2 regions of the Variovorax sp. PMC12 genome follow, and region 2 is predicted to be linked to the other one. Evidence: predicted binding sites of a transcription regulator. Region 2 holds the regulator's gene; the other holds the start of a gene.

What was found. Region 2 encodes sigma-54, which starts transcription at its own class of promoters, with help from an activator protein. Its sites were predicted from a motif close to TGGCANGNAANCTGCTTT; they were not measured.
Region 1: a site for sigma-54 is predicted at 5,752-5,769, ahead of C4F17_RS17175 (ammonium transporter). Genes of this name have one in related genera too.

What each region holds. Positions count from the first base shown of each region.
Region 1 is NZ_CP027773.1:3,712,740-3,720,447, forward strand. Features, by position in the region: gene C4F17_RS17140 (DEAD/DEAH box helicase) at 1-1,060, opposite strand, end outside; gene C4F17_RS17145 (translation initiation factor Sui1) at 1,109-1,486, shown strand; gene C4F17_RS17150 (DUF3820 family protein) at 1,502-1,738, shown strand; gene C4F17_RS17155 (RNA recognition motif domain-containing protein) at 1,919-2,326, shown strand; gene C4F17_RS17160 (tripartite tricarboxylate transporter TctB family protein) at 2,526-3,014, shown strand; gene C4F17_RS17165 (tripartite tricarboxylate transporter permease) at 3,028-4,539, shown strand; gene C4F17_RS17170 (TSUP family transporter) at 4,671-5,429, opposite strand; gene C4F17_RS17175 (ammonium transporter) at 5,806-7,041, shown strand; gene C4F17_RS17180 (hypothetical protein) at 7,060-7,362, shown strand; gene C4F17_RS17185 (pyridoxal phosphate-dependent aminotransferase) at 7,390-7,708, opposite strand, start outside.
Region 2 is NZ_CP027773.1:3,533,186-3,540,893, forward strand. Features, by position in the region: gene C4F17_RS16355 (hypothetical protein) at 1-234, opposite strand, end outside; gene C4F17_RS16360 (LysE family translocator) at 380-1,024, shown strand; gene C4F17_RS16365 (phospholipase D family protein) at 1,053-2,654, opposite strand; gene C4F17_RS16370 (RNA polymerase factor sigma-54) at 2,665-4,272, opposite strand; gene lptB (LPS export ABC transporter ATP-binding protein) at 4,293-5,087, opposite strand; gene lptA (lipopolysaccharide transport periplasmic protein LptA) at 5,084-5,794, opposite strand; gene C4F17_RS16385 (thiol:disulfide interchange protein DsbA/DsbL) at 5,919-6,566, opposite strand; gene C4F17_RS16390 (SPOR domain-containing protein) at 6,717-7,481, opposite strand; gene argS (arginine--tRNA ligase) at 7,493-7,708, opposite strand, start outside.

The DNA of each region.
Region 1 (7,708 bases), 180 kb from region 2:
CGCTCACGAAGCTGATCGCCAGGCCGCTCTCGCCCGCGCGGCCGGTTCTGCCGATGCGGTGGATGTAGTCGGTCGGCGAGCGCGGCAGGTCGTAGTTGATGACCACCGGCAGCTGCGCGATGTCGATGCCGCGCGCGGCCAGGTCGGTGGCGATGACCACGTCCCAGCGGCTCTGCTTGAACTGCGCCAGGATGTCGGTTCGCGTGCCCTGCGCGATGTCGCCGTGGAAGGGCACGGCGTAGATGCCGTTCTTGTAGAGCTTCTCGGCCACGGTCTGCGCGGCATGCTGCGTGGCGACGAAGACCAGCACCCGGTCCCACTCGCCTTCGTGCTGCTTGAGCAGGTGCCGCAGCAGCTGCGTGCGGCGCGCGGCGTCGACCTCGATCACGCGCTGCACGATGTTGGGCTCGGTGCCGGGCTCGCCCTGCACGTCGATGACGGCGGGGTCGCGCAGCGTGGCGTCGGCCAGCGCCTGGATGGCAGGCGGGAAGGTGGCGGAGAACAGCAGGTTCTGGCGCTGCTTCGGCAGCATCGCGAGGATGCGGCCCAGCTCTTCGGCGAAGCCGAGGTCGAACAGGCGGTCGGCCTCGTCGAGCACCAGCGTGGCGACGGCGTCGAGCCGCAGCGCGTTGTGGTCGGCCAGGTCGAGCAGCCGGCCGGGGGTGGCGACGACGATGTCGGCGCCGCCGCGCAGGCTCATCATCTGCGGGTTGATCGACACGCCGCCGAAGGCGACGACGATCTTCAGCCGTTCGGGCAGGTGCTGCGCGAGGCTGCGCAGGGTCTCGCCGACCTGGGCCGCGAGTTCGCGCGTGGGCACCAGCACCAGGGCGCGCACGCGGCGCGAGGCGCCCTGCGCTCGCTCGGCGCCCAGGCGCTGCAGCAGCGGCAGGGAAAATGCGGCGGTCTTGCCGGAGCCGGTCTGCGCCGAGCCCCGCACGTCGCGGCCCTGCAGAATCGCGGGGATGGCCGCGGCCTGGATGGCGGTCGGTGCGGCATAGCCGCTTTCGGCGGCGGCGTGCACGAGCGCGGGGGCCAGGCCCAGTGAATCGAATGGCATGTGAGCAGACAGAGAGAGAAACCCGGTAACAGAGAAGAGATGGATCGAATGGCGACGACGAAAAGCAATCAGGCCGGCAGCACCCTGGTGTATTCCACCGAGGCGGGCGGACGCATGTGCCCCGGCTGCGGGGCGCCGGTGGCGCAGTGCCGCTGCAAGGAACTCAAGGCGCGCCTGCCGGCCACTGACGGCATTGTGCGTGTATCGCACGAGACCAAGGGACGCAAAGGCAAGGGCGTGACGGTGGTCAAGGGCGTCGCGCTCGATGCCGCGGGGCTCACGGCGCTGGGCAAGCAGCTGAAAACGGCCTGCGGCTCGGGCGGCACGGTGAAGGACGGCGTGATCGAGATCCAGGGCGACCACCGCGAACTGGTGATCGCGGCGCTCGTGAAGCAGGGCCACACGGTCAAGCGCGCCGGCGGCTAGAACGGGAAACCGCCGATGAACCCCGAAGACCTGCAGCGGCTCGTGACGCTCCAAATGCCTTTCGGCAAGCACAAGGGCACGCTGATTGCCGATTTGCCCGGAAATTACCTGACCTGGTTTGCACGCGAGGGTTTTCCCTCAGGAGAAATTGGCCGGCTGCTCGCCTTGATGCATGAAATAGACCACAACGGGCTCTCGGACCTGCTCAAACCGTTGCGAAACCGCCCGTCGCCTCGCGATGTTTCTCAATAACACACGAATTTCCCACCCTTTTTGCAATTGGGCTGGATAATCCGGCTTACGTGTCTGTGAGCTTCGTCTCCCGTGCACGTATTTTGGTGATCGGTCAGTTTCGCGCCACAGCGCATTTTGTTTGTTGTGATTCTGGGACTCCATCGCTTTGTCTTGTTGGTTTGAATTAGGAGTCCCTCAATGGGCAAGAAACTCTACGTAGGCAACCTCGCCTACTCCGTGCGTGACAACGACCTGGAACAGGCTTTCGGCGAGTTCGGCTCGATCGTCAGCGCCAAGGTCATGATGGAACGTGACACCGGCCGTTCGAAGGGCTTCGGCTTCGTCGAAATGGGTTCGGATGCTGAAGCACTCTCCGCTATCGAAGCCATGAACGGCCACTCGCTGCAGGGCCGCGCCCTGACGGTGAACGAAGCCCGTCCGATGGAAGCTCGTCCCCCCCGCACCGGCGGTGGCGGCGGCTACGGTGGTGGTGGCGGCGGTGGCGGCTACGGCGGTGGTGGTGGCGGCTACGGCGGCGGCGGCGGTGGCCGCAGCGGTGGTGGCGGCGGCTACGGCGGCGGCGGCGGTGGCCGCGGCGGCTACTAAGCCCTCACCCGCACTCCGAGAGCTCCGGCTCTCTGAATGAAAAGAAAGCTCCTTCGGGAGCTTTTTTCGTTTCAGGGCGAGCGAAGCCGGCCGGGACAACCCTTGCCCTGCGGTACGCATTTGTTCGTACCGTGCCGGTCAGCCAACGGTCAGGCCCGCGGAACGACCCTCGTCTCTCCATAACAAGAGGAGAGAGACAGTGCGCATCAAGAGCCAGGCAGACTTCTTTTCAGGAGTCATGTTCACCACCGTGGGGGGCGCATTCGCGATCGGCGCGACGACCTACACCGTCGGCAACGGCGCCCGCATGGGCCCCGGCTACTTCCCGTTGATGCTCGGCATCCTGCTGGCCGTCCTCGGGATCATCATCATGTTCCAGGCGATGGTGGTGGAGACCACCGACGGCGACCCGATCGGCAAATGGGCCTGGAAGCCGCTGGCCTTCGTGCTCGGCGCCAACCTGGCCTTCGGCGTGCTGCTGGGCGGCCTGCCCAGCATCGGCGTGCCGGCCATGGGCATGATCATCGCGATCTACGCGCTCACGATCATCTCGAGCATGGCGGGCGAGCACTTCAAGCTGCGCGACGTGCTGGTTCTCGCGACCATCCTGGCGGCCGGCAGCTATGTGGCCTTCATCTGGGCGCTGAAACTCCAGATCCAGGTCTGGCCCACATTCATTTCGGGCTGAGGAGAGAAACACCATGGACCTGATCCACAACCTCTCCATCGGTTTCGGCGTTGCCTTCACCTTCACCAACCTGCTGTACTGCCTGGTCGGCTGCATCCTGGGCACGCTGATCGGCGTGCTTCCCGGCATCGGCCCGGTCGCGACCATCGCGATGCTGCTGCCCGCCACCTATGCGCTGCCCCCCGTGTCGGCGCTGATCATGCTGGCCGGCATCTACTACGGCGCGCAGTACGGCGGTTCCACCACCGCCATCCTGGTGAACCTGCCGGGCGAGTCTTCGTCGGTGGTCACTTGCATCGACGGCTACCAGATGGCCAGGCAGGGCCGCGCGGGTCCGGCGCTGGCCGCGGCGGGCCTGGGCTCGTTCTTCGCGGGCTGCGTGGGCACGCTGATCCTGGCTGCCTTCGCGCCGCCGCTGACCGAACTGGCCTTCAAGTTCGGCCCGGCCGAGTATTTCTCGCTGATGGTGCTGGGCCTGATCGGCGCGGTGGTGCTGGCTTCGGGCTCGCTGATCAAGGCGGTGGCCATGATCGTGCTGGGCCTGCTGCTGGGCATCGTCGGCACCGACGTGAACTCCGGCGTGGCGCGCTACAGCTTCGACATTCCGGAACTCACCGACGGCATCGGCTTCGTGGTCATCGCCATGGGCGTGTTCGGCTACGGCGAAATCATCGGCAACCTCTCGCAGCCGGACGACGAGCGCGAAGTGTTCACGCACAAGGTCAAGGGCCTGTGGCCGACCAAGGACGACTTCAAGCGCATGCTGCCCGCGGTGCTGCGCGGCACTGCGCTGGGTTCGGCACTGGGCATCCTGCCTGGCGGCGGCGCGCTGCTGGCCTCATTCGCCTCTTATGCGCTGGAGAAGAAGATCAAGATGCGCCCCGGCGAAGTGCCCTTCGGCAAGGGCAACATCCGCGGCGTGGCGTCGCCAGAATCGGCCAACAACGCCGGCGCGCAGACCTCCTTCATCCCGCTGCTGACGCTGGGCATTCCGCCCAACGCGGTGATGGCGCTGATGGTGGGTGCCATGACGATCCACAACATCCAGCCGGGCCCGCAGGTGATGACCAGCAACCCCGAGCTGTTCTGGGGCCTGATCGCCTCGATGTGGATCGGCAACGCGATGCTGATCATCCTGAACCTGCCGCTGATCGGCATGTGGATCAAGCTGCTGACGGTGCCCTACAAGTTCCTGTTCCCGGCCATCGTGCTGTTCTGCGCCATCGGCGTGTACTCGACCAATAACAACACCTTCGACGTGTGGATGGTGGCGGCCTTCGGCTTCATCGGCTACCTGTTCATCAAGCTGCGCACCGAGCCGGCGCCGCTGCTGCTGGGCTTCATCCTGGGCCCGATGATGGAAGAGAACCTGCGGCGCGCGCTGCTGCTGTCGCGCGGCGCATGGAGCGTGTTCGTCACGCGGCCGCTGTCCGCCGGGCTGCTGGTGGCTGCCGTGGCGCTGCTGGGGATCGTGCTGCTCCCGGCCATCAAGGCCAAGCGCGAGGAAGCCTTCGTCGAGGAATAGGCTCGCCCCCAGGCTGCGCGGCACTTCGTGTCCGCTGCGCCTTCCCCCTGCCGGGGGCAACACCTGCGGCCCGGCAGAGCCGGTTCCGCGGTGTTCCTGAATGGAGAAAGGCCCGGGGTTCCGGGCCTTTCTCATTTGAGGAACGCGTCGTAGGCGGTCTTGAGGATCAGCGCGCTCACCACCACGATGAACACCACCCGCACGAAGCCCGCGCCGTGCTTCAGCGCCACGCGGGTGCCCAGCAGGCTGCCCGCCACGTTGGCGACCGCCATCACCAGCCCGTAGTGCCACCAGACGTGGCCCTTGGCGGCCAGCAATATCAGCGCGGCGGCGTTGGTCAGGGTGTTGATGATCTTGGCCGAGGCCGAGGCGTTGAGGAAGTCATAGCCCATCCAGCGCACGAACAGGAACACCAGGAAGCTGCCGGCGCCCGGGCCGAAGAAGCCGTCGTAGAACCCGATCGACAGGCCGATGGTGCAGGCCGCCAGCGTCTCGGCGCGGCCGCTGAAGCGCGGCGCATGCAGCCGGCCCATGTCCTTGCGCGCCAGCGTGTAGAGCAGCACGCCCAGCAGGATGACCGGCAGCGCGCGGCGCAGGAAGTCGCCCGGAAACAGCGTGACGCCCCAGGCGCCCAGCATCGAGCCGACGAAACCGAGCAGCGCGGCCGGCCACAGGGCGCCCCAGCGCATCTTCACCCGCTGGCTGAACTGCGCGGCGGCGGCGGCCGTGCCCCATATCGACGCACTCTTGTTGGTGCCCAGCAGCGTGGCCGGTGGTGCGCCCGGGAACACGGCAAACAATGCCGGCACCAGGATCAGCCCGCCTCCGCCCACGATCGAATCGACAAAACCCGCGAGCAGCGAGGCGCCCGTCACCACCAGCATTTCCATAGGGGACGGATTCTCTCACCGGGGTAACGCTATCAAAAAAGTAGCAGGAGACGACGGCGCTTCAAGCCGCGCGGGCATAAAAAAGGCGCCGACCAGCGGCGCCTTTCAAACTCAAACACGGCATCTCGTACGGAGCCTTTGAAGCATTTTTTTCTAGTTGCTTGGAAACTGTCTCCTCGGACCCTCGGCAGCACGAGCAGGGCCCGTTCGCGAGTGGCGTGACTTTAGGGCGTGCACCGGCCCAGTGCATTAGGAATTACCCGCTTTGCATTAAGTCGGAAGGTAGATTCGCAAACCAAAGTGTTTCTGCTGGTTAACGATGTGGCACGACTTGTGCACGTCCGGCCACAGCCCAACACTCGAAGAAGAAACGACCATGGCACTGGCATCGCAAGCCTCCATCAACGCGGCGGACACCGCCTGGATGATGACCTCGACCGCGCTGGTGCTGCTGATGACGCTGCCCGGCATCGCGCTCTTCTACGCGGGCATGGTGCGCCGCAAGAACGTGCTGGCCACGATGGCGGCCGTGGTGGCGGTCGCTGCGGCGGTGTCGCTGACGTGGTTCGCCGTGGGCTACTCGCTGGCTTTCACCGAGGGCTGGCCGTGGCTCGGCGGCGCGGGCCGCTTCTGGTTCTCGGGCTTCGAATACCTGAAGGAAGCCGGCCAGGTGGCGGTGAGCCACGTGGCGCCCAACGTGCCGGAGTCGGTCTACGCGATGTTCCAGCTGACCTTCGCGATCATCACCACCGCGCTGGTGCTCGGCGCCTTCGTCGAGCGCATGCGCTTCTCGGCGGTGCTGTGGTTCGCGCTGCTGTGGAGCGTGCTGGTCTATGCGCCGATCGCGCACTGGGTGTGGGAGCCGGGCGGCTGGCTCGCGCAGATGGGCGCGCTCGACTTCGCGGGCGGCTCGGTGGTGCACGTCAACGCCGGCATCGCCGGGCTGGTGTGCGCCTATGCGCTGGGTCCGCGCAAGGGCTACGGGCGCGAGGCCTTCGAGCCCTACAACCTGGCTTTCACCATGATGGGCGCGGGCCTGCTGTGGGTCGGCTGGTTCGGCTTCAATGCGGGCTCGGCGGTGGCGGCCGACGGGCGTGCCGGCCTGGCGATGCTGGTGACGCACATCGCGGCGGCTGCCGGCGCCATGAGCTGGATGCTCGGCGAGTGGATCGTGCGGCGCAGCCCCTCGCTGCTGGGCCTGTGCTCGGGCCTGGTGGCCGGGCTGGTGGCCATCACGCCGGCGGCCGGCTTCGTCACGCCGCTGGCGGCACTGGCCATCGGCGCCATCGCGGGCCTGGCCTGCTACTGGGGCGCCACCGGGCTGAAGCACATGCTGGGTGCGGACGACTCGCTCGACGTGTTCGGCGTGCACGGCATCGGGGGCATCGTGGGCGCACTGCTCACGGGCGTGTTCGCCGACGCGCGCATCTCGGGCGCCACCGGCGACGTGCTGACGCAGGCGATCGCGGTCGGCAGCGTGGCGATCTACAGCGCAACGGGGACGGCGGTGGTGCTTTTCCTGGTGCACGTGCTGGTCGGGCTGCGCGTGGAGGCCGACAGCGAAGTACTGGGCCTCGATCTTGCACAGCACAAGGAACAACTGGGGAGTTGATCCACCGACGGAGGAACCATGCCATCCATGTCCGAAAGCGAACGCATCGCCCTCGCCGCCCGCCTTCACGTGGCGCTGCGGCGAAAGCACGGGCGCGTGACCGACACCGAGTGGATGGCGACCAACGCCGAGTACGCCGCCGAGATCGTGCGCATGACGCGCGCGCACGCGGCCGACACCAAGGACGAGGAGCTCTACCAGCTCGCCACGCGGCTGGAGCAGGCGATGGAGCCGCTGGCGCGCGCGGCCAGGCTGGCGGCGCGGCAGCCCGACGGCCAGCCGCCCACGCCGCCGCCGCGCTATGTGGGCGGGCTGCGCTGAGGCGCCAGCCGGCCCCGGCTCGTCAGCTCACTCCAGCGCTTCGCAGGCCGCGGCAATGCGTGCGCAGGCCTCTTCCAGCTGCGCCATCGACGTCGCATAGGAGATGCGGAAGTACGGCGCCAGCCCGAACACGCTGCCCGGCACCACCGCCACCTCGAAGTCCTGCAGCAGGTAGCGGCAGAAGTCGCTGTCGCTTTGCAGCACGTCGCCGCCGCGGGTGCGCTTGCCGAGCACGCCGGCGCAGCTCGCGAAGGTGTAGAACGCGCCCTCCGGCACGCGGCAGCCCAGGCCCGGCGCGCGGTTGAGCGCGGCCACCACGAAATCGCGGCGCGCCTGGAAGTCGGCG
Region 2 (7,708 bases):
GCGGCTCGCGGCCAGCGGTTCGTCGCCGTCGTCCTTCGGGGATTTCAGCCAGTCGCGGGCGGCCATCAGGGCACGCGGAAGATTCAGCAAGACCAGCATCCAGGCACCCATCGCCACCGCCATCACCGCACCGAACAGCAGTTGCTCGGCCAGCGGCGCATCGCTCCAGTAGAAGAAGCTCAGCAAACAGGACAGGATCAATGCCCAGATGGCCAGAAGGTAGAGATTTTTCATTTTTGTGCACCGCGGAAGTCGGTACACAAAATGTAAACGAAAACATAATTTTAGTACTACTTAAAGTTTACTTTTCAGTCGTTGATCAGCGTGACTTTCTCCACGCTATTCACCCATTTCAAATTTCCACCAAGAGGCAGCCCCGATGGACAACACCCTTTCCTTGCTAGGCATCGCCGGCGCGATGGCGGTGGGCGCGATGAGCCCGGGCCCGAGTTTCGTGATGGTGGCGCGCACGGCCGTGGTCTCGCGCGGCGACGGGCTGGCTGCGGCGCTGGGCATGGGGGCTGGCGGACTGGTCTTCGCCATCGCGGCGCTTGCGGGACTGCAGGCGGCGTTCCTGGCGGTGCCGGGGCTCTACCTGGCGATAAAAGGCTTCGGCGGCGCCTACCTCGTCTACCTGGGTTTTCGCATCTGCCGCGGCGCGCGCCAGCCACTGGCCGTGACACCCGATGTGGGTAACTCCCCCGGCCGGCAGGGGCGTGGCGGCCGCACCTTCCTGCTGGGCCTGGCGACCCAGGTCAGCAACCCGAAGACGGCCGTGGTCTACGCCAGCATCTTCGCCGCCTTCCTGCCGCGCGAGGTGCCGCTGGTGCTGGCGCTGGCGGTGCCGGCCGTGATCTTCTGCATCGAGACCGGCTGGTACGCCATCGTGGCGCTGGCGCTTTCCTCGGCGGCGCCGCGCTCGGCCTACCTGCGCTACAAGGCCTGGATCGACCGCGCGGCCGGCGGCGTGATGGGGCTGCTGGGGGTGCGGCTGGTCTGGTCGGCCTTGCGCGGCGGCCACTGACCGGGCACCGGCCGCGCCTGAAGCAGGCCTAGAGCAGGCTCTCGGGCGTCAGCGGCGCCAGCAGTTCGAGCATGGTGCGGTCCCAGAAGCCCGAATCGGGCTCCTCGTGCAGCACCGTGATCTGGCCGGCATCGTCGCTGACCCATTCGATGCGCCCGTCGTTGTTGCCTTCGGCAAAGCGCAGCCGGTAGGCGCCCTGCTGCTTGAGCACGTCGAGCAGCTTGAGCATCTGCTGCGCCATTTCGGGGCTGTGGATGATCAGGCCGATCTCGGTGTTCTGCGATTCCGAGCGCGGATCGAAATTCATCGAACCCACGAACAGCGTGCGCCGGTCGATCACCGCCGACTTCGCATGCAGCCGCCCGACCGTGGTGCCGAAAAGCCCCAGCCGCACGCTGCGCCGGGTGCGCGTGGAGCTCAGCTCGTACAGGTCGGCGCCGAGCTTGAGCATGTCGGGCCGGTAGCGGCGGTAGGCGGTGTGCACCAGCGGCTCGTCGGTGGCTGCCAGCGAATTGGTGACCACGCTGATCTTCACGCCGCGCCCGCGGATCTCGCGCATCACCTCGAGCCCCGTGGCGCCCGGTATCAGGTAGGGCGAGACGATGGTGACCTCGGCGCGCGCGCGGCGCATCTGCTCGACCACGTTGTAGCGCACGCTGTCGACGTCCAGCAGCGGCACGCCGCCGTACGACGCGGTCTTGCCGATCACGCGGTCGGGCGAGTCGGCATAGGCCTCGGCCAGGGTCCAGATCAGGCCCAGCCTGCCGGCGTTCAGGTCGTCGGCGATCGGGCTGTAGCCCAGCAGGTCGTTGGGCGCGGGCGGCGGCGGCGGCGGGGTGGTGTCGGCGCCGGTGGCGGCGTCGAAGCGGCGCTGCAGCTCCTCGCGCGAAAGGCTGCTCGCCACCACCGACTGCACGGGGCGCACATAGGTGCTGTTCCAGTACTGGTCGAACAGGCTGCCGAGCCGGGGAATGAGCGCGCCGGTCACGAAGGTGTCGAGGTCGAGAAAGTTCTCGCCCGCCGTGCGCGTGAAGTACTGGTTGCCGATGTTGCGCCCGCCCGCCACCGCCATCGCGCCGTCGGCGATGAACAGCTTGTTGTGCATGCGGCGGTTCACGCGGCTGAAGTCGAACAGCGAAGCCGCGAAGCGCCTGACCAGGCTGCTGCGCCCTGCCGGGAACGGGTTGAACAGCCGCAGCTCTACATTCGGCGTGGCGGCAAAGCCGAGCAGCAGTTCGTCTTCGCCCGATGTGTAGAGGTCGTCCATGAGCACCCGCACGCGCACGCCGCGCAGGGCGGCGTCGCGCAGGGTGCGCAGCAGGTAGCGGCCGGTCTCGTCGTTCTCGATCTGGTAGTACTGCACGTCCAGCGTGCGCTGGGCGCGGCGCGCCAGCTCGATGCGGGTGGCGAAGGCGAAGTCGCCGCCGGGCATCAGGCGAAAGCCGCTCAGGTCGGGGTCGGGCTGGGCCGCCATCGCGAGCTTGCCGAGCGCGGTGTCGGGCGACACGGCCATGGCCTTGGTGGGCGGGCGCGGCGCCTCGTCGGGCAGGGTGGCGCAGCCGCTGAACAGCAGCACGGCCAGCAAAGCGATCACCCAATGGCCCCAGCGCGACATCGGGAGACGGCTCATCGAAGGCTTTCTACAGGGCCTTGCGCAGGTTGGCGGGCGCAATGCGCAAGGCTTCGCGGTACTTGGCCACGGTGCGGCGCGCGCACTCGATGCCCTGCTCCTTCAGCATCTCGGAGATCTGGCTGTCCGACAGCGGCTTCTTGATGCTCTCGGAGCTCACGAACTGCTTGATCAGCGCGCGCACCGCCGTGCTCGACGCATTGCCGCCGGTCTCGGTGCCCAGCGCCGAGCCGAAGAAATACTTCAGCTCGACCGTGCCGAACGGCGTGGCCATGTACTTGGCGGTGGTCACGCGCGAGATGGTGGATTCGTGCAGGCCCAGTTCGTCCGCAATTTCGCGCAGCACCAGCGGGCGCATGGCCAGCTCGCCGTGCACGAAGTAGCTCTTCTGGCGCTCGACGATGGCGTTGCTCACGCGCAGGATGGTGTCGAAGCGCTGCTGGATGTTCTTGATGAACCAGCGCGCCTCCTGCAGCCGCTGCGACAGCGCCTGGCTGCCCTCGCCCTTGTGCGACTTGAGCGCGCCGGCATAGATGTCGTGCACGCGCAGGCGCGGCATGACCTCGGGATTCAGCATGACGCGGAACTTGACGTTGGTGCCGCGTCCGGTCTTGGTGACGATCACGTCGGGAATGACGATGTTGCGCTCGACGTCGACGAAACGGCGCCCCGGCTTGGGCTCCAGCCGCGCAATGACCTGCAGCGCCGAGCGCACCAGCTCTTCGCTGCTGCGGGTGAGCGTGGCCAGGCGCTTGAAGTCGCGCCGCGCGAGCAGTTCCATCGGCTGCTTGCAGATGGCGATCGCGGTCTTGTAGACCTGTGCCTGCTCTTCGTCTTCGTCGTCGTCCTCGGCGGCCAGCGCGCGCAGCTGGATGCTCAGGCATTCGCCGAGGTCGCGCGCCCCCACGCCCACCGGCTCCAGGCTCTGCAGCAGGCCGAGCGCCACCTGGAAGTGGTGCACCAGGTCGTCGAACTGGTCGTTGTCGTCGCCGGCCAGGCCCGAGGCCAGCGCAGGCAGGGAGTCTTCGAGGTAGCCGTCGTCGTTGAGCGACTCGATCAGGAAGCGCAGCGCGGCGCTGTCGTTCTCGCTCAGGCGCAGGCTCAGCGCCTGGCGGTGCAGGAACGACTGCAGCGATTCCTGGCTGCGCGCGAGTTCGGTGGCGTCGGCGCGTTCGTCGTCGCCCAGGTTGTTCTGGCGCGCGGGAGCGTCGCTGCCCCACTCGCTGTCGTCGGGCGCCATGTCGACGGTGCCGTCGCCTTCCCAGTCGGGCTCGCGCTCGGCGATCTCGGCGGCGGGGCCGTCGGAGTCGGCCGTGGTGGTGGTGGCGGTCTCGGTCGAGGCGGTGGAGGTGCTGGCGGGCGGCGGGGTGAAGTCGCTCTCGCCGTCGCCGCCGTCACTGCCGTCATCGCGCGCAGCGGGGGCGTCGGCGGTGTCGAGCCCGAACTCCTCGCGCGCCGCTTCTTCCGCGGTGCGCTCGAGGAAGGGGTTCTCGTCGAGCATCTGCTCCACTTCCTGGCTCAGTTCGAGCGTGGAGAGTTGGAGCAGCCTGATCGACTGCTGCAGCTGGGGCGTCAACGCCAAGTGCTGCGAGACGCGAAGGGACAGCCCTTGCTTCATGTGGAGAACCCGACCCTTCCTTACATACGGAAGTGTTCGCCTAGGTACACCCTGCGTACCTCGGCGTTGTCGACGATCTCCGAGGGCGTACCTTGTGCCAGCACATGCCCGTCGCTGATGATGAACGCGTGATCGCAGATGCCCAGCGTTTCGCGCACGTTGTGGTCGGTGATGAGCACGCCGATGCCGCGCTCTTTCAGGAAGCTGATGATCCGCTGGATTTCGATGACGGCGATCGGGTCGATGCCGGCGAAGGGTTCGTCCAGCAGGATGAAGCGCGGCTGGGTGGCCAGGGCGCGTGCGATCTCGACGCGGCGTCGCTCGCCGCCCGACAGCGCCAACGCCGGCGAATCGCGCAGGTGGTCGACGCGCAGGTCGGCCAGCAGTTCGGACAGGCGCTCTTCCATGTGCTGCTTGGACAGCGGCGCGAGCTTGCCGCTCGCGTCGGGCTCGTGCTGCAGTTCGAGCACGGCGCGCACGTTTTCCTCCACCGTGAGCTTGCGGAAGATCGAGGCTTCCTGCGGCAGGTAGCTCAGGCCCATGCGCGCGCGGCGGTGGATGGGCATGTGGGCGATGGGCTCGCCGTCGATGGTGATCTCGCCCGCGTCGGCGCGCACCAGCCCGACGATCATGTAGAACGAGGTGGTCTTGCCGGCGCCGTTGGGGCCGAGCAGCCCGACGACTTCACCCTTCTGCACGTCGAGCGAGACGTCCTTCACGACCGTGCGGCTGCCGTAGCTCTTCTTCAGGCCGCGCGCCACCAGGCGACTGCCCGGTGCGCCGTTGGCTTCCTGGGTTCCAGCGGTTTCGATCACTTGCGGGTTTCTCCATCGCCACCGAGCGTGGTGGTCGAGCGCAGGCCCGTGCCGGGCGCGGGCGTGGACGCTGCCGGCGCGGCCGGCTTGGCCCCGGCCGGTGCGCCGGGCGCGGGCGCCGTGGCGGCCTTGGGTGTCAGGATGGTCTTGACGCGGCCGCTCGGGGACGACGCGTTGACCGCGGTGTTCGGCGGCACGGTGGAACCGTTGACCGTGTAGGTGTCGTTGCTCTGGTCGTAGACGATCAGGGCGCCGGTGCTCACGTCGTTCGGCGTGGAACCGAGCAGGCGGCGCATTTCCGCGTTGCGGATGAACTTGACGTTGTCGGCACGGCTGTCGTACTCGATGACTTCGGACTCGCCCTCGATCCACTCGTCGGGGGCGTTGCGCTTCTGCTTGTAATAGGCCCGCTTGCCGGGTGCCGCCGTGACCACGCCGTACTGGTAGCCCTCGGCGTCCTGGCGGACATCGAGCCGCGCGCCGCGGATGATGATCGTGCCTTTTGTTACCAGCACGTTGCCCGTGAACACGCTGGTCTGCTTGAGGTCGTCGTAGCGCATGGCATCCGACTCGATGTTCATCGGCTTGCTGCGGTCGGCGGTCTCGGCCAGGGCGCCCGAGGCAAGGCCGGCCAGCAGCAACGCGGCGGCGGCCAGGCGGCCGACGCGACGCAGGAAGGGAGTGGTGGAGTAAGAATGCAATGTCATAGAGGCACGAAACTTGCTCGGCATTGTATGCGGCTGATTGCGACAACCCGCACGCACAGATGAAAAAGCCCGCCGAAGCGGGCCGGGGATGAGGCGCGGCGCCACGAGGTGCGCAAAGCCCGGGTCAGCCCTTCCTGGCTTCGCCCACGAGGTAGTTCACGACCTGCAGCACCTTGGTCATGCTGCCGGCGGTTTCGCCGTCCACGTACCAGCGGCCGGCCACGGCCATCGCCGGCACCCCAGCCACCTTGTAGGCATCGGTCATCTGCGAAGCCCGCTTGGCCTTGCTGGCCACGCCGAACGAGGTGAACAGTTCCTTGAACTTCGCGGCGTCGAGGCCGTTGGCGGCGGCCCAGGCAATGATGTTGGCGTCGCCGTTCACGTTCTGGCGCTGCGCGTGGATCGCGTTGAACACCTTCGGCTGGTATTCGTCGACCTTGCCCATGGCCTCGAGCGTGTAGTACAGGCGCTGCTTGGCTTCGACGTCGTTGCCCACGAAAGGCACCGGGATGCGGCGGAACGCCACTTCCTTGGGAGCCGACTTGACCCAGGCTTCGAGCGACGGCTCGAAGTCGTTGCAATGTGGGCAGTTGTACGAGAAGAACTCGACCACTTCGACCTTGCCGGCCGGCGCGTCGACGGGCACGCGCTTGTCGAGCACCAGGTACTCGGTGCCGGCCTTGGGCGCACGCGCCTGGGCATGGGCCGGGTTGGCGGCCAGGGACAGCAGCCCGAGCGAGGTGGCGGCCAGCGAAAAGTCACGACGTTTCATTGAAAGGGTTCTCCAGTTGGTACGGCAGACTGAGCCGGCACGCGGCGGGGAGTTCCCCCCGCCCGCGGCGCGCCCAAGGCGATGAATGGTGGCGGCAGATACCGCGCGGCGAAGCTTAAGGGCTATTGGTGGCAATCGATCGCCGAGGCGTCAGCGCTGCACCCGCACGAGCGCCGAATCGAGACCGCCGCCGTCCAGGCGCTCCTTGAGCCGGTCGGCGTCTTCCTTCTTGTTGAAGGGGCCGGCCCGCACGCGGTAGACGGTGCGGCCCGCCTGCTCGCGCTCGGTGACCTTGGCCTCGACGCCCATCAGCGACAGCTTGGCGCGCTGGGCCTCGGCGTCGTCGGTGGTGCGGAAGGCGCCGGCCTGCACGAAGTACATGAACGGGTCGGCGCCCGAGCTGCTGCTGGCGGCGCTGCTGTTGCTGCTGGGCGCGGCCGACGCGGTGGTCGTGCTGCCGGAGCCGCCGCCCGAGCGGGCGCGCGCCAGGTCGCCCAGCGGGTCGTTCGACGGCGGCAGCGCGTTGGCCTCGGCGGGCGCGGGGGCGGTGCGCGGCTTGGCGGCAGTGGGGGGCACCACCACGGGCACGGGCGGCGCGGTGGTCGCCGGCGCAGTGGCAGGCGTGACGGCGGTGGTGGCCGGCTCGCCGGTGACGGGGTTGACCGGACCGCCCGCGGCCGGCGCCGGCTTGGGCGCGCCAGCCTTGCCGGCGAGCGGCGCGTTCGGGTCCCAGTCGCGGTTCTTGCGAGCCTCGGCTTCGTCCTGCTCGGCGCCGCCGCGCTGCGTCTTGGTCACGAAAGGAATCGGCACCTTGGTCACGTAGACCGCGATGCCCAGCGCGACGCCCAGGCCGAGCACCAGCCCGATGATCAGGCCGATGACGATGTTGCCGCGTTGTCTGGTTGTCTTCTTCATGGTGGGGTGGTTCACATCTTGCTCGGCGCACTGACGCCGAGAATCGCGAGGCCATTGTGCAGCACCTGCGCGGTCGCGGCGACCAGCGCCAGGCGGGCCAGCTTGACCTTCTCGTCGTCCACCAGGATGCGCTCGGCGTCGTAGTAGCTGTGGTAGCTGGCGGCCAGCTCGCGCAGATAGAAAGTGACGTCGTGCGGGGCGAAATCGCGCGCGGCGGCGGTGAGCAT